DNA from 2 places in the Lentzea sp. NPDC003310 genome. Region 2 is predicted to be linked to the other one. Evidence: riboswitches for the same ligand, from Rfam matches in the RefSeq annotation. Region 2 holds a riboswitch; the other holds the start of a gene.
The links. A riboswitch is a leader RNA that binds a small molecule or an ion and turns the genes downstream of it on or off. The one in region 2 is predicted to bind thiamine pyrophosphate.
Positions count from the first base shown of each region.

Region 1 (7,463 bases), on a different contig from region 2:
GGCCGACAGCGGTTCGTCCAGCAGCAGCAGGCGCGGCGAGGGAGCCAGTGCCCGCGCCAGCGCGACCCGTTGCTGCTCGCCGCCGGACAGCTGCGTCACGCGACGCCCCGCATACCCCTCCAGGCCGACGAGTTCCAGCAACGAGAGCACGCGCTTGTCCCGCGCTTCCCGCTCGACCTTCTGCATGCGCAGGCCGAACGCCACGTTCCCGGCGACCGTGCGGTGCGGGAACAGCTGGCCGTCCTGGAACACCAGCCCGAACTCCCTGCGGTGCACCGGAACGCCCGCCAGGTCGGCGGAATCCCACCGCACGGCACCGGAAGAGGGCTTCTCCAGCCCGGCGACGGCGCGCAGCAGGGTCGACTTGCCGCACCCGGACGGCCCGAGCAGCGCGACGACCTCGCCGTCCGCCACCTCGAGCGACACGTCCGACACGGCGGTCGTCTGTCCATAGCGGACGGTGATCGAGTCCAGTTCCAGTGCCATCAGAACTCCCCGCTGCTCGGCACGCGCAGCCGTTCGATCAGCAGCACGCACCCGACCGTCACGACCATCAGCAGCGCGCACGCCGCGTAGGCCATCTGGCTGTTCAACTCCCCCGGCCGCGACATCAGCCGCGCGATCACCACCGGCAACGTCGGCGCGTCCGGCCGCGCGAGGAAGCTCGTCGCCCCGAACTCGCCCAGCGCCACCACGTACCCGAACCCGGCCGCCGCCACGAGCGACCGGCCGACCAGCGGCAGGTCCACTTCGCGCCACACGCGGGCCGGCGAGGCGCCCAGCGTCGCCGCCGCCTGCCGCAGCCGTTCGTCGACGGCCCGCAGCACCGGCAGCACCATCCGCACGATCAACGGCGTCACCACGAGCGCCTGCGCCAGCGGCACCAGCAGCGGCGAGGTCCGGAAGTCGCCGGGCAGCGCGTCCATCGTGATCAGGTACCCGAAGCCGACCGTCACCGCGGACACGCCGAGCGGCAGCATCAGCGCGGTGTCCAGCACCTCGGCGAACCGCGCGCCGGACCGCCGCAGCCCGACCAGCACGACGGCCGAGAACACCCCGACCACCAACGCCACGAGCGTCGCGTCGAAAGCGGTCCGCAACGAGTTCACCGCCGCGTCGATCCCGGTCACGGCCAGCGTTCCCCGGTCGCCGCGGGTGGTCAGCGCCACGTACCCGGCGAAGCTCCAACCGTCCCGGGTGGACAGTGACCTGGCCACCAGCCCCACCACGGGCACCAGCAGCGTCGCCACCACCGCGAAGGCGGCGGCCACGACGTACCACTCGCCGCCGGACGGGCGCCGCGCCAGCTCTTCCCTGCCCCGCAACGCGAGCGCGGTCTCGCGCCGCCGCCGGGCCAGCGCTCCCAGCACCAGCACCGCGAGCACGGCCGCGAACTGCAGCAACGACAACGCCGCCGCCCCGGACAGGTCGAACAGCTCGACCGTGCGCAGGTAGATCTCGGTCTCCAGCGTCCGGTACCGCGACCCGCCCAGTACCAGCACGACGCCGAAACTCGTGGCGCAGAACAGGAACACGACTGCGGCGGCCGACCCGATCGCCGGCGCCAGCGCGGGCAGCACGACCGAGAGGAACGCTCGCGGCCGTGACGCGCCCAACGCCCGTGCAGCGTCCTCGGCCCGCCGATCTGTGTGTGCCCACAGCCCACCCACGGTCCGCGCGACCACGGCGACGTTGAAGAACGCGTTGGCCAGCACGATCGGCAGCACCCCGCCGTCCGGCCAGAACGTCCGGAACGCGAGGCCCACCACCACGGTCGGCAGCACGAACGGCACCATCACGGCCGCGCGGATCACACCCAGGCCGCGGATCTTGCACCGCGCCAGGACGAACGCGAGCGGCATCCCGGCGACGACGGCCACGACCGTCGACGCGGCGGCCTGGCCGAGGGTGAACCCGACCAGCTCCCACGTGTCGCCCTCACCGAGTGCCTTCAGCACACCGCCTTCGCGGAAGCCGAGGGCGACGATGGCGAGGACGGGCCAGGCGAAGAACAGGGCGAGGAAGGCGAGCGGCAGCAGTGCCGCCGCCGACCACCCCGTCCGCGAACTCAGCCCTGCACCAGCTTGCGCCACTGCTCGACCCACGCCTCGCGGTTGTCCTTCACCTTGTCCGCGGGCAGCGACTGCGGCGAAGACGGCAGCGGAGCGTCCTTGGCCCACGACTCGGGCAGCGCGACGCCCTCGCGCGACGGGTACACGTACATCTGCTCGGCCACCTGGGCCTGGAACTTCTCGCCCAGCAGGAAGTCGAGGACCTTCTTGGCGTCCTCGGGGTTCTTCGCCCCGGTCAGCACGCCCGCGTACTCGACCTGCCGGTAGCAGGTGTCGAGCACGGCCTTGGTCTTGCCGCCCTCGGCCGACGGCGACGACGCGTACGACACCACGATCGGCCGGTCGCCCTTGGTGGCGGAGAACTCCTGGTTGTAGGCCTCTTCCCAGCCGCTCACGACCTTGACGCCGTTGGCCTTGAGCTTGGTCCAGTAGTCCTGCCAGCCGTTCTCGCCGTACTTGGCGATCGTGCCGAGCAGGAACGCGAGCCCCGGCGACGAGGTGGCCGGGTTCTCGACGACCAGCTTGTCCTTGAACCTCGGGTCGATCAGGTCGTCGTACGACTTCGGCTCGACGCCACCGAGCTTCGCCGGGTCGATGTTGAGGCACACGTCACCGACGTCGACGGCCTGCAGCCGGTTCGTGTCGTCGGCCTTGTACCGCTGGGCGCCCTTGGAGGCCTCCGGCGAGGCGTACTCGGCGAACACGCCCTCGGTCAGCGCACGCGAGGCGAACGTCGAGTCGACGCCGAACGCGATGTCGCCGATCGGGTTCGCCTTGGTGAGCACCAGCTTGTTGGTGAGCTCACCCGCGTCCCCGCTGGCGATCTGCTTCACGGTGATGCCCGAGGACTTCTGGAACTCGTCCAGCACCTCCGGCTTCACCACGAACGAGTCGTGGGTCACCAGCGTGACCTCGTGCGACTGCGGCGCCGTCGGCGCACCGGCCGAACAGCCGGCCAGCACGAGAGCAGCGCAAACAGCGAAAATCCTTCTCACGTCAAACCTCTCCCTACGCCGGTATGACCCGGATCAGGTGGACGGTCGAGGGCTTGCGAGCCCTCCTCTCAGCCCGGCGCTTCACCGGACTCCCGTGGTAAACGCGCAGCTTACGTGACGTGGTGGGACGATCAGGACATGGCCGAGCTGTTGAGCGACGATCAGTTGAACGACGTGCTGCCCAAGCTGCCCGACTGGACCGCGCAGGACGCGGCGCTCGTCCGGACCGTGGAGCTGGCGAGCTTCCCGCAGGCGATCATGGTCGTGAACCGGATCGCGGAGATCGCGGAGAACGACAACCACCACCCGGACATCGACATCCGTTACAAGACACTGACATTTCGCCTGAGCACGCATTTCAAGGGAGGAATCACCGCCCTCGACGTGACTCTCGCCGAGGAGATCGACGGAGTCCTGGACGCGATGAGCTGATTCGGTCAAGATGTGCGCTGCCGCCGCCCGCGGAGTGGAGAGGGAACACCCTCATGCGGTTGCGCACATCACTTTCTGTCGCCAACGCGGGCTTCCACGTCGGCGACCTCGCCCAGGTGCGGACCACCGGCATCAGCAACCACAAGACGTGGCCGTGGGTACAGGCGAACTCCTACCTGCTGCCGGTCGACCCGGCGAACCCCCTTCGCCCCGGACGCGCTGAACATGGCGCTGCCGTCGTTCACGCGGATCGCGCTCGCGGACGATGGCCAGGCGATGCTCGGCTGGACCGCGGCCCGCAACTCCTGGAGGCCCGCGTCAGCCGGAGACTCGGCTGGGTTCGCCGTCGGCAGCTTCCTCGTCGCGGGGCAGCAGCTCGTCCCGCTGACGCCGGGCTGCTAGCCCGATCGCGACCAGCGTGAGCACGCCCGCGGCCGGATAGCCCCAGCCGAGCACGACGAAGATCCACGGTCGCGGGAAGTCCCAGATGTTCGGCTGGGCCAGCAGCAGGAACGAGATCAGGTAGCCGCCGGTCAGCACCACCCACAGACCGGCGGTGATCTTGCAGAGCAGGTGCCCGCCCTCGTAGACCAGCCACAGCAGGGCGGGCACCATCCACACCCAGTGGTGGCTCCACGAGATCGGCGAGACGAGCAGGCCGAGCATCTGGACGCTGACGATCAGCGCCAGCACGTCCTTGGTCCTGCTGACCGCGAACCAGGTGAGCGCGGCGGCGATCAGCACGGCCACGATGTAGATCGGCCCGGTCTTCACGTCGTAGCCGAACGTGCGACTCAGGGCTCCGCGCAGTGACTGGTTGATGGCGCTGCCGACCGGCCCGACGCGGCTCGCGTCCCCGAGCAGCTGGAACCAGAACTTGTCCGACTGCGACGGCGAGATGGCCCAGCCGATGCCGTACACGACGACAAAAGCGACGAACGACCACACAGCGGCCATCCAGCGGCGCTGGATCAGGAAGTACAGCCCGGAGATCGCGGGCGTGAGCTTGATGCCGGCGGCGAACCCCACGCCGGCGCCGCCCACCCAGTTGCGCGCGCTGGCGAGCGTGCCGATGAGGATCGCGACCAGCACCAGGTTGATCTGGCCGTAGTTGAGCGTGGTGCGGACCGGCTCGATCCACAGCGTCAGCGCGGTCCACATCATGGCGCGGCGCGGGTCCTGGAGCTTCAGCAGCTTCAGGCTGGTGCGCACGATGAAGTACAGGCAGCCCAGGCAGATCAGCTGCCAGATCCACCGGGAGGCCTCCCACGGCACCCAGCTCATCGGCGTGAAGATCGCGGCCGCGAACGGCGGGTACGTGAACGGCAGCGGGAACACGTCCGCGTACTGGTCGAGCCGCCACTCGTAGAGATCACCTTGGAACAGGTGCGGCGATCCGTTGCGGTACACCAGCAGGTCGATCATGGTCATCTTCGTCTGGAAGGCGACCATGAACAGGTGCCCGAGCACCGACAACCCGAACAGCCACGGCGCTACGGAGAGCACTCGCGCTTCCACAGCACGGAGTTTCACCCCGAAAACGTTACCCGAGGCAACGAAACGGGGTACCCCGGCGTCATCAAGACGGGAGAGATCGCAAGAGGGAGTTTTTCTGATCATGTCTGTTGATCTTGTTGTTGCCGCTGTCGCCGCTCTGGCCATGCTGGGGGTCGCGTTCGGAGTGTTCGCCGCCGCCGCTCGCGCCAAGAACAACGTGTAAAACCGTTGTGAGACAAAAAGAAGGGGGAGCCTCCACAAAGGAGACTCCCCCTTCACCGTTTCCGAGGGGAGGAACGGTGATCCGAGCGGCGATCAGAAGTAGTGCGCACGACCACCGATCGGCTTGCCGACCGCGCCGAGCACGGCGAGAATCGCGCCGATCACCAGCAGCACCACGCCAAGCGTCGTCAGGATGCTGATACCAGCCAGCCATCCGACGACGAGCAGGATCAGTCCGAGGACGATCATGACACCTCCAGGTGGGGAATCCTGAACTAGAGGTACCCGGCGGAGGTCGGTACAAACCTCGCGTCATACATTTGTCAGTGATGCAATCAGGTCACGCGCTTCCTGCAGCTCCTCGACGCCGAAGCTGTGTCCCCCCTCCGGCACGGTGGCGATCACTTCCAGCGCCTCGGCGAGAGCCTGCCTGCCGCGCTCTGGCAGTCCAGCGCCGATGAGGGCCTTCCCGAGCACCAGGAGGCAGGCAGCGGCGTTGGTCCCGTCACGCATGCGCCGCCACAACGCCAGCGCACGCTCGTAGCTCTCGATGGCCTCGTCGTGACGGCCAAGCCCGAGATAGATGTCTCCCAGCGTCTCGAGGTTGGCCGCAGGACCCTCGTCCTGGCCGTTGTACGCAGTCTCCTCGAACTTCCGCGCCGCGGCCAGGCAGAGTTCGAGCGCGCGGGTGCCCTCGCTCACGTTGTGATGGGCTCTGCCGAACGCGGCGAAGTGACGTCCCACCTCGTAACTGTCACTGTGCCCTTCCACGCGCGGATGGACCTCCGCCAGCACGTCGAGCGCTTCCGCGAAGCGGTCCTGCTTCTCGTAGGTGAAGGCGAGCCCGCGCCGCAGGTGCGCCTCCGCGAGGACGTCACCGGCAGGCTGTGCGCACCGGATCGCCTCCCGCAGGTGGTGCTCCCCCTGGACGTACTCGCCGAAGCTCATCAGCGTGGCGGCGAGCCTGCGGTTCATGAGGCTCTGCGCGTGGAGGTCTCCGAGCCGCTCCGCCGCCGCAAGGCCCCGCCGGTGACCAGCGGCGACGTCGTACATGTACCCCTCACGGGCGAGGTAGCCGTGCATCACGAACATCACTTTCCAGATGAACTCGTCCGCTCCGAACTCGTCCGCTCGTTCGACGGCGTTGAGCATCACCCGGTGTTCGACGCCGAACACCGCCCATGCCGTGTCGGCGTCCGCGACCGGTTGTAGCAGCACCCCCGCAGCGGGCGGTTCCGTCACGATCGGGGGGATGTTGAACTGCAGCTGCTGCCAGCAGGCGTGCGCGGTGTGCAGGTAGTGGTCGAGCATCCTGCGCAGTGCCGCACGCCGCTCCTCCTCCGGCATCACAGTCACGCGTTCGGCGGCGTAGTCCCGCAAGAGGTCGTGCAGCGAGAACCGTCCGCTGTCCATCGCGGTGAGCAGGCTGCGCGCCACCAGCTCGCGCAGCGCCCGTCGCACTTCGTCCACCGGCAGCGCGATGAGGCTCGCTGCGGCCTCCACCGCGAAGTCAGGCCCCGGATGCAGGCCGATCAGCACGAACAACCGGGTCGCCGGCTCGCTGGTGGACCGCAGTGACCAGGAGAAGACGGAGCGGACACCGGTGCTGGGGTCGTCGATGTCGAGCGCGTCGAGCCGTTCCCGCTCCAGTTCGTCCGCGAGCACCGCGAGCGGGTCACCGTAGGCCGCGCGGGCGGCCACGACACCCAGCGCGAGTGGCAGACCCGCGCACCGTTCGACCAGCCGCGCGACGGCATCCGGCTCGGCCGCGACCCGCTCCGCGCCGATCCGTTCGACCAGCAGGCCGGTCGCGGCCCGCTCGTCCATGACGTCCAGCGCCACGGATCGGGCCCCTTCCCGCGCGACGAGCTCGCTCAGGTGGTTCCGGCTGGTGACGATCACCAGGTTGCCGGTGCCACCGGGCAACAACGGGCGCACCTGCTCGACGTTCCTCGCGTTGTCCAGCACCACCAGCATCCGGCGCCGCGCCAGCGTCGACCTGTACTCGGCGACCACCGCGTCGTCGGACAGGGAGCGCAACCTCGCCGGCGGAACGCCGAGCGTTGCCAGGAAGTCCCGCGCCACGCCGAAGGGGTCGAGCGGCTCGGCACTCGAGTCGAACCCGCGCAGGTTGACGTGCAGCTGGCCGTCCGGGAACCGTCCGGCCACCCGGTTCGCCCACTGCAGCGCGAGGGTCGTCTTGCCGACGCCGCCGATGCCGTTGATCGCGGAGATCAGCACGGGC
Region 1 is NZ_JBEXNC010000009.1:314,081-321,543, reverse strand. Features, by position in the region: gene ABZX02_RS20740 (ABC transporter ATP-binding protein) at 1-486, opposite strand, end outside; gene ABZX02_RS20735 (iron ABC transporter permease) at 486-2,093, opposite strand; gene ABZX02_RS20730 (thiamine ABC transporter substrate-binding protein) at 2,069-3,034, opposite strand; TPP riboswitch at 3,061-3,171, opposite strand; gene ABZX02_RS20725 (4a-hydroxytetrahydrobiopterin dehydratase) at 3,206-3,499, shown strand; gene ABZX02_RS20720 (mannosyltransferase) at 3,818-5,032, opposite strand; gene ABZX02_RS20715 (DUF6131 family protein) at 5,312-5,467, opposite strand; gene ABZX02_RS20710 (BTAD domain-containing putative transcriptional regulator) at 5,531-7,463, opposite strand, start outside.
Region 1: linked by a shared signal. The riboswitch ahead of ABZX02_RS20730 (thiamine ABC transporter substrate-binding protein) and the one ahead of ABZX02_RS33875 (FAD-dependent oxidoreductase) in region 2 are both predicted to bind thiamine pyrophosphate.

Region 2 (7,463 bases):
TGACTCCGGTGGTTCGTGGGTGGCGGGCTCCGGCTTCGGCCAGGCCCAGGGCGTGACCTCCGGTGGTTCGGGCAACTGCTCGTCCGGCGGCACGACCTACTTCCAGCCGGTCAACCCGATCCTGTCGCGCTGGGGCCTGACCCTCACGCGGGGCTAGAACTCGGCCTGGAAGCGCCGCGGCACCTCGGTGTCGCGGCGCTTTCGCGTTCTCAGACCAGCACGATCTTGCCGTGCGCGTGGCCGGTCTCGCTCAGCCGGTGCGCGTCGGCCGCCGCGGCGAGCGGGAAGACCCCGGCGAGCGGAACGGTGAACTTCCCCTGCACGGCCAGTTCCGCGGCGATCTCGAGACCGTGCAGCGCCTGCGGGTCGGCGCCGGGGCCGCCGGCCGTGTGAGTCAGGCGGATCCCGTGCTCGCCGGAGAGGTCGGCGATCGTCACGACGCGGTCCGGTGAACCCGTGATCGCCACCAGGTCGGGCACCGTGCCCGCGCAGTGCAGGACCGCGTCGACCTGCCCGACCCGGTCTCCCAGGCCCTCGCCGTAGACGACCGGGACCGCGCCCAGGCCCGCGACGAAGTCCTGGGTCGCCGGGCCGGCGGTGCCGATCACCTTCGCGCCCCGCGCGGCCGCCAGCTGGATCGCGACGGTGCCGACCCCGCCCGCCGCGCCCGCGATCAGCAACGTCGTGCCATCGCCCACGCCGAGCAGGTCGAGTGCCCTGGTCGCGGTCTCGACGTTGCCCGCCGCGCCTCCCGCCTGCTCCCAGCTCAGCGCCGCCGGCTTCGGCGCCCACGCCGTCAGCACGGCGAACTCGGCGTTGGCGCCGCCGAGCAGGGCCAGGTCGACCATCCCGAACACCTCGTCGCCCGCGCGGACCCCGGTCACCCCCTCGCCGACCTCGTCGACGACGCCGGCCGCGTCGATGCCGGGCACGTGCGGCAGCGACAGCCGCTCACCGAACCGCCCGGAGCGCAGGTAGGTGTCCGCCGGCGTGACCCCGGAGGCGCGGACGGCGATGCGGACCCGCCCGGGGCCGGCGTGCGGTGCGGCGACCTCGGCGACGTGCAGCACGTCGGCGGGCCCGTACTCGGAGAACTGGAGTGCTCGCATGGCGGCGAAATTAGTGGAACAGGGCGTCCGCTTAGCCGAAACTGAGACGGTGACGGCGAATCTGACTCACAACCTGCGCTCGGACGCCCGCGACAACCGCGACCGGATCATGGCGGTCGCGCGCGAGGTGTTCGCGGTCGAGGGCCTGGACGTGCCGATGCGCGAGATCGCCCGCCGCGCCGGGGTCGGTCCGGCGACGCTCTACCGCCGCTTCCCGACCAAGGAGGCGCTGGTGGTGGAGGCCTTCTCGGAGCAGATGGCGGCGTGCACGGCCGCGGTCGAGGACGGGCTCGCGCACCCGGACCCCTGGGAGGGGTTCTGCCTGACGGTGCGGGAGGTCTGCCGGCTGCACGTGCTCGACCGCGGGTTCGCGGCGGCGTTCACGAGCGCCTATCCGAAGGCGATCGACTTCGCCGAGGTGCGCGACACGTCGTTCCGCTCGCTCGCGGTGCTCATCCGCCGGGCCAAGGCGACCGGGCGGCTGCGGGCCGACTTCTCGGTCGACGACGTGGTGCTGCTGCTCATGGCGAGCTCGGGCGTCCGCAACGGGACGCCCGCCATCGCGCGCAGGCTGGCCACGTTGTTCCTGGAGGGCTCAGCTGAACTGCACTGACCGCTTCGACAGGCCGTACCAGAAGCCGTCGACGGTGCTCGCGGCCTTCTCGTCGCTCGCGGCGCCCAGCGCCACGAACAGCGGCGCGAAGTGCTCGGTGCGCGGGTGGGCGATCCCGGCCGCGGGAGCCTTCACCTGGAAGTCGAGCAACGCGTCCACGTCGCCGGCCGCCAGTTGCCGGTGCGCCCAGTCGTCGAACTCCTTCGACCACGACGGCGGCTCGTAGTCCGGTCCGGCAGGGAAGTTCACGCAGCTCAGGTTGTGCGTCATGAAGCCGCTGCCGACGATGAGGACGTTCTGGTCCCGCAACGGCGCCAGCTTGCGGCCGATCTCGTGCAGCTCGCGCGGGTCGAGCGTGGGCATCGACATCTGCAGCACCGGCACGTCGGCGTCCGGGAACATCTCCTTCAACGGCACGTAGGCGCCGTGGTCGAGGCCGCGTTCCTCGTCCTGCTCGACGTGGCCGCCGAGCAGCTTGCGCACGTCGTCCGCGAGCTGCGGCGCGCCGGGCGCCTCGTACGTGACCTCGTAGTAGCGCTGGGGGAAGCCCCAGAAGTCGTAGACCAGCGGCACGGTCGTGGTCGCGCCGATCGTCGTCGGCGCCTCCTCCCAGTGCGCGGAGACCATGAGCACGGCCTCCGGGCGCGGGAGCGTGGCGGACCAGTCCTTGAGCTCTCTGGTCCACGTCTCGTCGTCAGCCAGCGGGGGAGCCCCGTGGCTCAGGTACAGCACAGGTGCGCTCACGACTTCGAGCGTACGCCTTTTAGTTCAAATTTCAACGATCAAGTTCGGATTTGAACAACTCGGCGGCGCGGCGCGGGTCCTCGGCGTCCGTGATGGCCCGGACGACGACCACGCGGGTGGCTCCTGCCTGGAGCACCTCGTGCAGGTTCGCGAGGTCGATGCCGCCGATCGCGAACCACGGACGGTCGGACTTCGTGGCGCGGACGAGGTCGAGTCCCGGCGCCGGACGGCCCGGCTTGGTCGGGGTCGGCCAGCACGGGCCAGTGCAGAAGTAGTCGACGCCGGGTTCGGCCGCGGCCGCCGTCATCTGGTCGACGTCGTGGGTGGAACGGCCGATCACGACCTCGTCGCCGACGATCTTCCGGGCGAGCGGCACGGGCAGGTCGTCCTGGCCGAGGTGCAGCACGTCGGCGTCGACCGCGTGCGTGATGTCCGCGCGGTCGTTGACGGCGAGCAGCTTCCCGTGGCGCGCGGTGGCCTCGGCGAGGACCTCGAGCGCCTCGATCTCCTGCTTCGCTTCGAGTGACTTGTCCCGCAACTGGATGATGTCGACCCCGCCCGCGAGGGCCGCGTCCGCGAACTCGGCCAGATCAGGCCGGTTCGGCGTGCAGAGGTAGAGGGTCGCGTCGGCGAGTCGTTGCCTGATCAGGTTTCCGTCGAGTCCTGGCACGCACGCACGTTAACCGTTATGTTGAAGTCGGTCCGCACGGGAGCCTGGAGAACACCGGGCTGAGAGGGAGCGTGGTTCGCTCCGACCGTCGAACCTGATCCGGGTCATGCCGGCGCAGGGAGCGTGAATGCCTTGAGCAGTGTGGAAGTGGCCGTCCGGGGTGGCGGCGTCATCGGCCTGTCCGCGGCACTCGCCGCGGCACGGGCCGGGTTCTCCGTCTCCGTGTCCGACGAGGGGTCGCCGCACGCCGGGTCGCGGGTCGCGGGCGGCATGCTCGCGCCGCTGACGGAGGCGTGGCCGGGCGAGGAAGCCGTGGTGGCGCAGGGGGTCGAGGCCCTGGAGATGTGGCCCGCGTTCGCCGCGTCGATCGGCGTGCCGCTGTTCGACGCGGGCACGCTGGCGGTCGGCACGCAGCCCGGTGACCTGGCCGACCTGAGGCACGCCGGGGAGTTGCTGACCTCGCGGGAGATCCGCGCCCTCGAACCCTCGCTGGGTCCGGCGGTGCGTGGCGGCGTGTTCGCGTCCGGCGACCTGGCCGTCGACAACAGGCTGCTGCTTTCCGCACTGTGGAAGGCATGCCGGGACGCCGGTGTCCAGTCCGATGTGGAGGGACGGGTCACCGTGATCGCCGCGGGCGCGTGGAGCGGGGCGCTGCACCCGGCGCTGCGCGACGTGATCCGGCCGGTCAAGGGCGAGATCCTGCGGCTCACGCACCGGCCCGGCTCGTTGCCGCCGCCGCGCCACACGATCCGCGCGCTGGTCTCGGGCCGTCCGGTCTACCTGGTGCCGCGCGACGACGGACTGGTCGTCGGCGCCACCCAGTACGAGGCCGGCTTCGACACCGACGTGTCCGTCGCGGGCGTGCGGGACCTGTTGCGGGACGCGGAAACCGTGCTGCCGGGCATCGCCGAGTACGCGCTGACCGAGGCGGCCGTGGGATTCCGCGCGGGCAGTCCCGACAACGTCCCGGTGGTGCGGTGGCTGGAGCCGGACGTGATCGCCGCGACGGGGCACCACCGCAACGGGCTGCTGCTGGCCCCGCACACGGCACGGCAAGTCGTCGCACTGCTGGGAGGAAGTTCGTGAAGGCACAGGTGAACGGGACCTCCCGCGACCTGGCCGACGGCACGTCGGTGGCCGCGGTCGTGACGCTGGTGGGAGCCCCCGACAAGGGCGTGGCGGTGGCGCTCGACGGCGCCGTGGTGCCGAGGGCGTTGTGGGAGAAGACGATCGTGCCGGACGGCGGCGTGGTCGAGGTGCTGACCGCGGTCCAGGGAGGCTGACGTGGACGATCCGCTGATCATCGCGGGCCGGGAGTTCCGGTCCCGGCTCGTCACCGGCACCGGTGGTGCCGCGAACCTCTCGGTGCTGGAACGGGCGCTGGTCGCGTCCGGCACCGAGCTCACGACCGTGGCGATGCGCCGGGTCGACGCCGCGGGCCGGACCGGGGTGCTGGAGTTGTTGCGGCGCCTCGGAATCGAGGTGCTGCCGAACACCGCTGGCTGCCGCACGTCCGCCGAGGCCGTGCTGACCGCCCAGCTGGCGCGCGAGGCGCTGGAGACGAACTGGGTCAAGCTCGAGGTCGTGCACGACGAGGAGACGCTGCTGCCGGACCCGGTCGAGCTGCTCGACGCGGCCGAGCGGCTGGTGAACGACGGCTTCGTCGTCCTGCCCTACACCAACGACGATCCGGTGCTGGCCTTGAAGCTCCAGGACATCGGGTGCGCGACCGTCATGCCGTTGGGTTCTCCCATCGGCACGGGGCTGGGAATTCGGAACCCGCACAACATCGAGCTGATCACTTCTCGTGCTTCTGTTCCAGTTGTCCTGGACGCGGGCATCGGCACGGCCTCCGACGCGGCGCTGGCGATGGAACTCGGCTGCTCAGCGGTGTTGCTGGCGACCGCCGTCACACGAGCGCAGGACCCGGAACGGATGGCCGCCGCCATGCGTTGTGCGGTCGAGGGCGGACGGCTGGCGCGCCTGGCCGGCCGGATTCCGCAGCGCTTTTGGGCCCAAGCGTCTTCGCCGGGTCTTTGAGTCGCTACCTTGGGTACTCACGTGTTGGGGGATGATTGAGCACTACGTAAGTTCCGCCGAGGAGGACGACTAGCCGTGACCGCCCCCATTGACGCCGAGGTCGAGGACGCGACGGCGCGCCTGTACCTGGCGATCGGCCGGCTGGCCCGGTTGTTGCGCCGCACCGGATCCCCCGGTCTGGGCCCCGGCGCGGTGTCCGCGCTGGCCACCCTCGCGCGCTGCGGTCCCATGCGCCTCGGCGACCTGGCGACGAAGGAGGGCGTGGCGCCCCCGACGTTGTCGCGCATCGTGGCCGCGCTGGTCGAGGCCGGGTACGTGAAGCGCGAACCCGACCCGCAGGACGGCCGTGCCTGGCTCGCCACCCCCACGCCCGAGGGCGAGACGATGGTGTCCGGCGTGCGGTCCGCGCGGGTGCGCGAACTGCAGCGCCGGATCGAGCAGCTCACGCCCGAGCACATCGCGGCTCTGGTGGGCGCGCTCGACGCCCTGGAGACGCTCGTCGGCGAAGAGCCGAAGTAGCGTCAGCGGCTTCGGCCAGCGAAGACCGCGAGCAGCGCCTTGTTGAAGCCGTCGAACTCCGCGACGAGCACCTCGCGGGTCTGCGCCAGCACGTCCGCGGCCATGGTGCCGGTGAAGGTCTCGGCGTTCACCAGCAGCGTGCCGCCGCCGGTTTCGCTGAGCTCCCAGCGGTGGCGCCCGAAGAACGTCTCCGGGTCGCCGCCCTGGGAGGCCAGCACGTACGGCTCGACGGAGACCAGCTCTCCGTCGAAGTCGCGTTCGAACGGCGTGCCCTTGGCCGCCTTCACCTTCGTCTTCGTCCCGTCCACCCGCGTGTACTCCATGACGGGGTTCCAGCGGGCGTAGCCGCCGAAGTCCACCAGCACGCGCCACACGTCGTCGATCGGCGCCGGGATGACCAGCTCGGTCCTGACCTCGTTGTTCTGCACGGTTGTCAAGCATGGTGAGGCGGTCCAGCGATTTTCAGCCGTCCAGGCTCCAGAACGGCGACACCGGACCGACTCCGGCGCCCAGCGGGTAGGCCGCCGCCACCGACCGCACGATGAAGTCCTTGCCGAACCGCACCGCCTCCGGCACGGTCGCGCCCTTCGCGAGAGCCGAACTGATCGACGAGGCGAGCGTGTCACCGGAGCCGTGCGTGTTCTCGGTCTCGTAGCGCGGCCCGGGCAACTCGATGAACTCGCGCCCGTCGTAGAGCAGGTCGAGGCATTCCGGGTCGTCCCACATGTGGCCGCCCTTCACGAGCACCCACTCCGGACCCAGCGCGTGCAACGCCTCCGCCGCCACGCGCTGGTCCTCGCGGTCCTTCACCGCGATGCCGGTGATCAGCCGCACCTCGTCGAGGTTCGGCGTCACGAGCGTCGCGCGCGGGAACAGCAGGCCGCGCAACGCGTCCAGGGCGTTGTCGGCGAGGAGCTGGTTGCCGTGCATGGACGCGGAGACCGGGTCGACGACGAACGGGACGCCGCCCCGTCCGATGCCCACGCGGTCCAGTGCCGGGATCACGGCCTCGATGATCTGCGCCGAGGCGAGCATGCCGGTCTTCGCGGCCTGCACGCCGATGTCCTCGGCGACCGAGACGACCTGCGCGGCCACGACGTCGGCGGGGATCTCGGAGACGCCCGTGACGCCCAACGAGTTCTGGACCGTCACGGCCGTGAGCGCGACGCAGCCGTGCACTCCGCACGCGAAGAACGTGCGGAGGTCGGCCTGGATGCCCGCACCACCGCCGGAATCGCTTCCGGCGATGGTGAGCACCCGAGGGGGTGCGTCGGTCACGAGGTCTCCACGACCGGCAGGTAGACCTTGTTGCCGGTGTCGGCGAACTCGTCGGACTTCTCCGCCATGCCCGCCTCGATCGCCTCCACAGTGGACAGTCCGCGTTCCTCGGCGTAGCGGCGGACGTCCTGCGTGATCTTCATGGAGCAGAACTTCGGCCCGCACATCGAGCAGAAGTGCGCCGTCTTCGCCGGTTCCGCGGGGAGCGTCTCGTCGTGGAACGAGCGCGCGGTGTCCGGGTCGAGCGACAGGTTGAACTGGTCCTCCCAGCGGAACTCGAAGCGCGCCTTGGACAACGCGTCGTCCCAGTCCTGGACGCCGGGGTGGCCCTTGGCGAGGTCCGCGCTGTGCGCCGCGATCTTGTACGTGATCACGCCGGTCTTCACGTCGTCGCGGTTCGGCAGGCCGAGGTGCTCCTTCGGCGTGACGTAGCAGAGCATCGCGGTGCCGAGCCAGCCGATCTGCGCCGCGCCGATCGCGGACGTGATGT
Region 2 is NZ_JBEXNC010000019.1:5,435-12,897, reverse strand. Features, by position in the region: gene ABZX02_RS33900 (S1 family peptidase) at 1-157, shown strand, start outside; gene ABZX02_RS33895 (NADP-dependent oxidoreductase) at 210-1,109, opposite strand; gene ABZX02_RS33890 (helix-turn-helix domain-containing protein) at 1,159-1,722, shown strand; gene ABZX02_RS33885 (class III extradiol ring-cleavage dioxygenase) at 1,705-2,466, opposite strand; gene thiE (thiamine phosphate synthase) at 2,498-3,136, opposite strand; TPP riboswitch at 3,163-3,274, shown strand; gene ABZX02_RS33875 (FAD-dependent oxidoreductase) at 3,260-4,222, shown strand; gene thiS (sulfur carrier protein ThiS) at 4,219-4,419, shown strand; gene ABZX02_RS33865 (thiazole synthase) at 4,421-5,176, shown strand; gene ABZX02_RS33860 (MarR family transcriptional regulator) at 5,252-5,695, shown strand; gene ABZX02_RS33855 (SRPBCC domain-containing protein) at 5,698-6,123, opposite strand; gene thiD (bifunctional hydroxymethylpyrimidine kinase/phosphomethylpyrimidine kinase) at 6,158-6,973, opposite strand; gene thiC (phosphomethylpyrimidine synthase ThiC) at 6,970-7,463, opposite strand, start outside.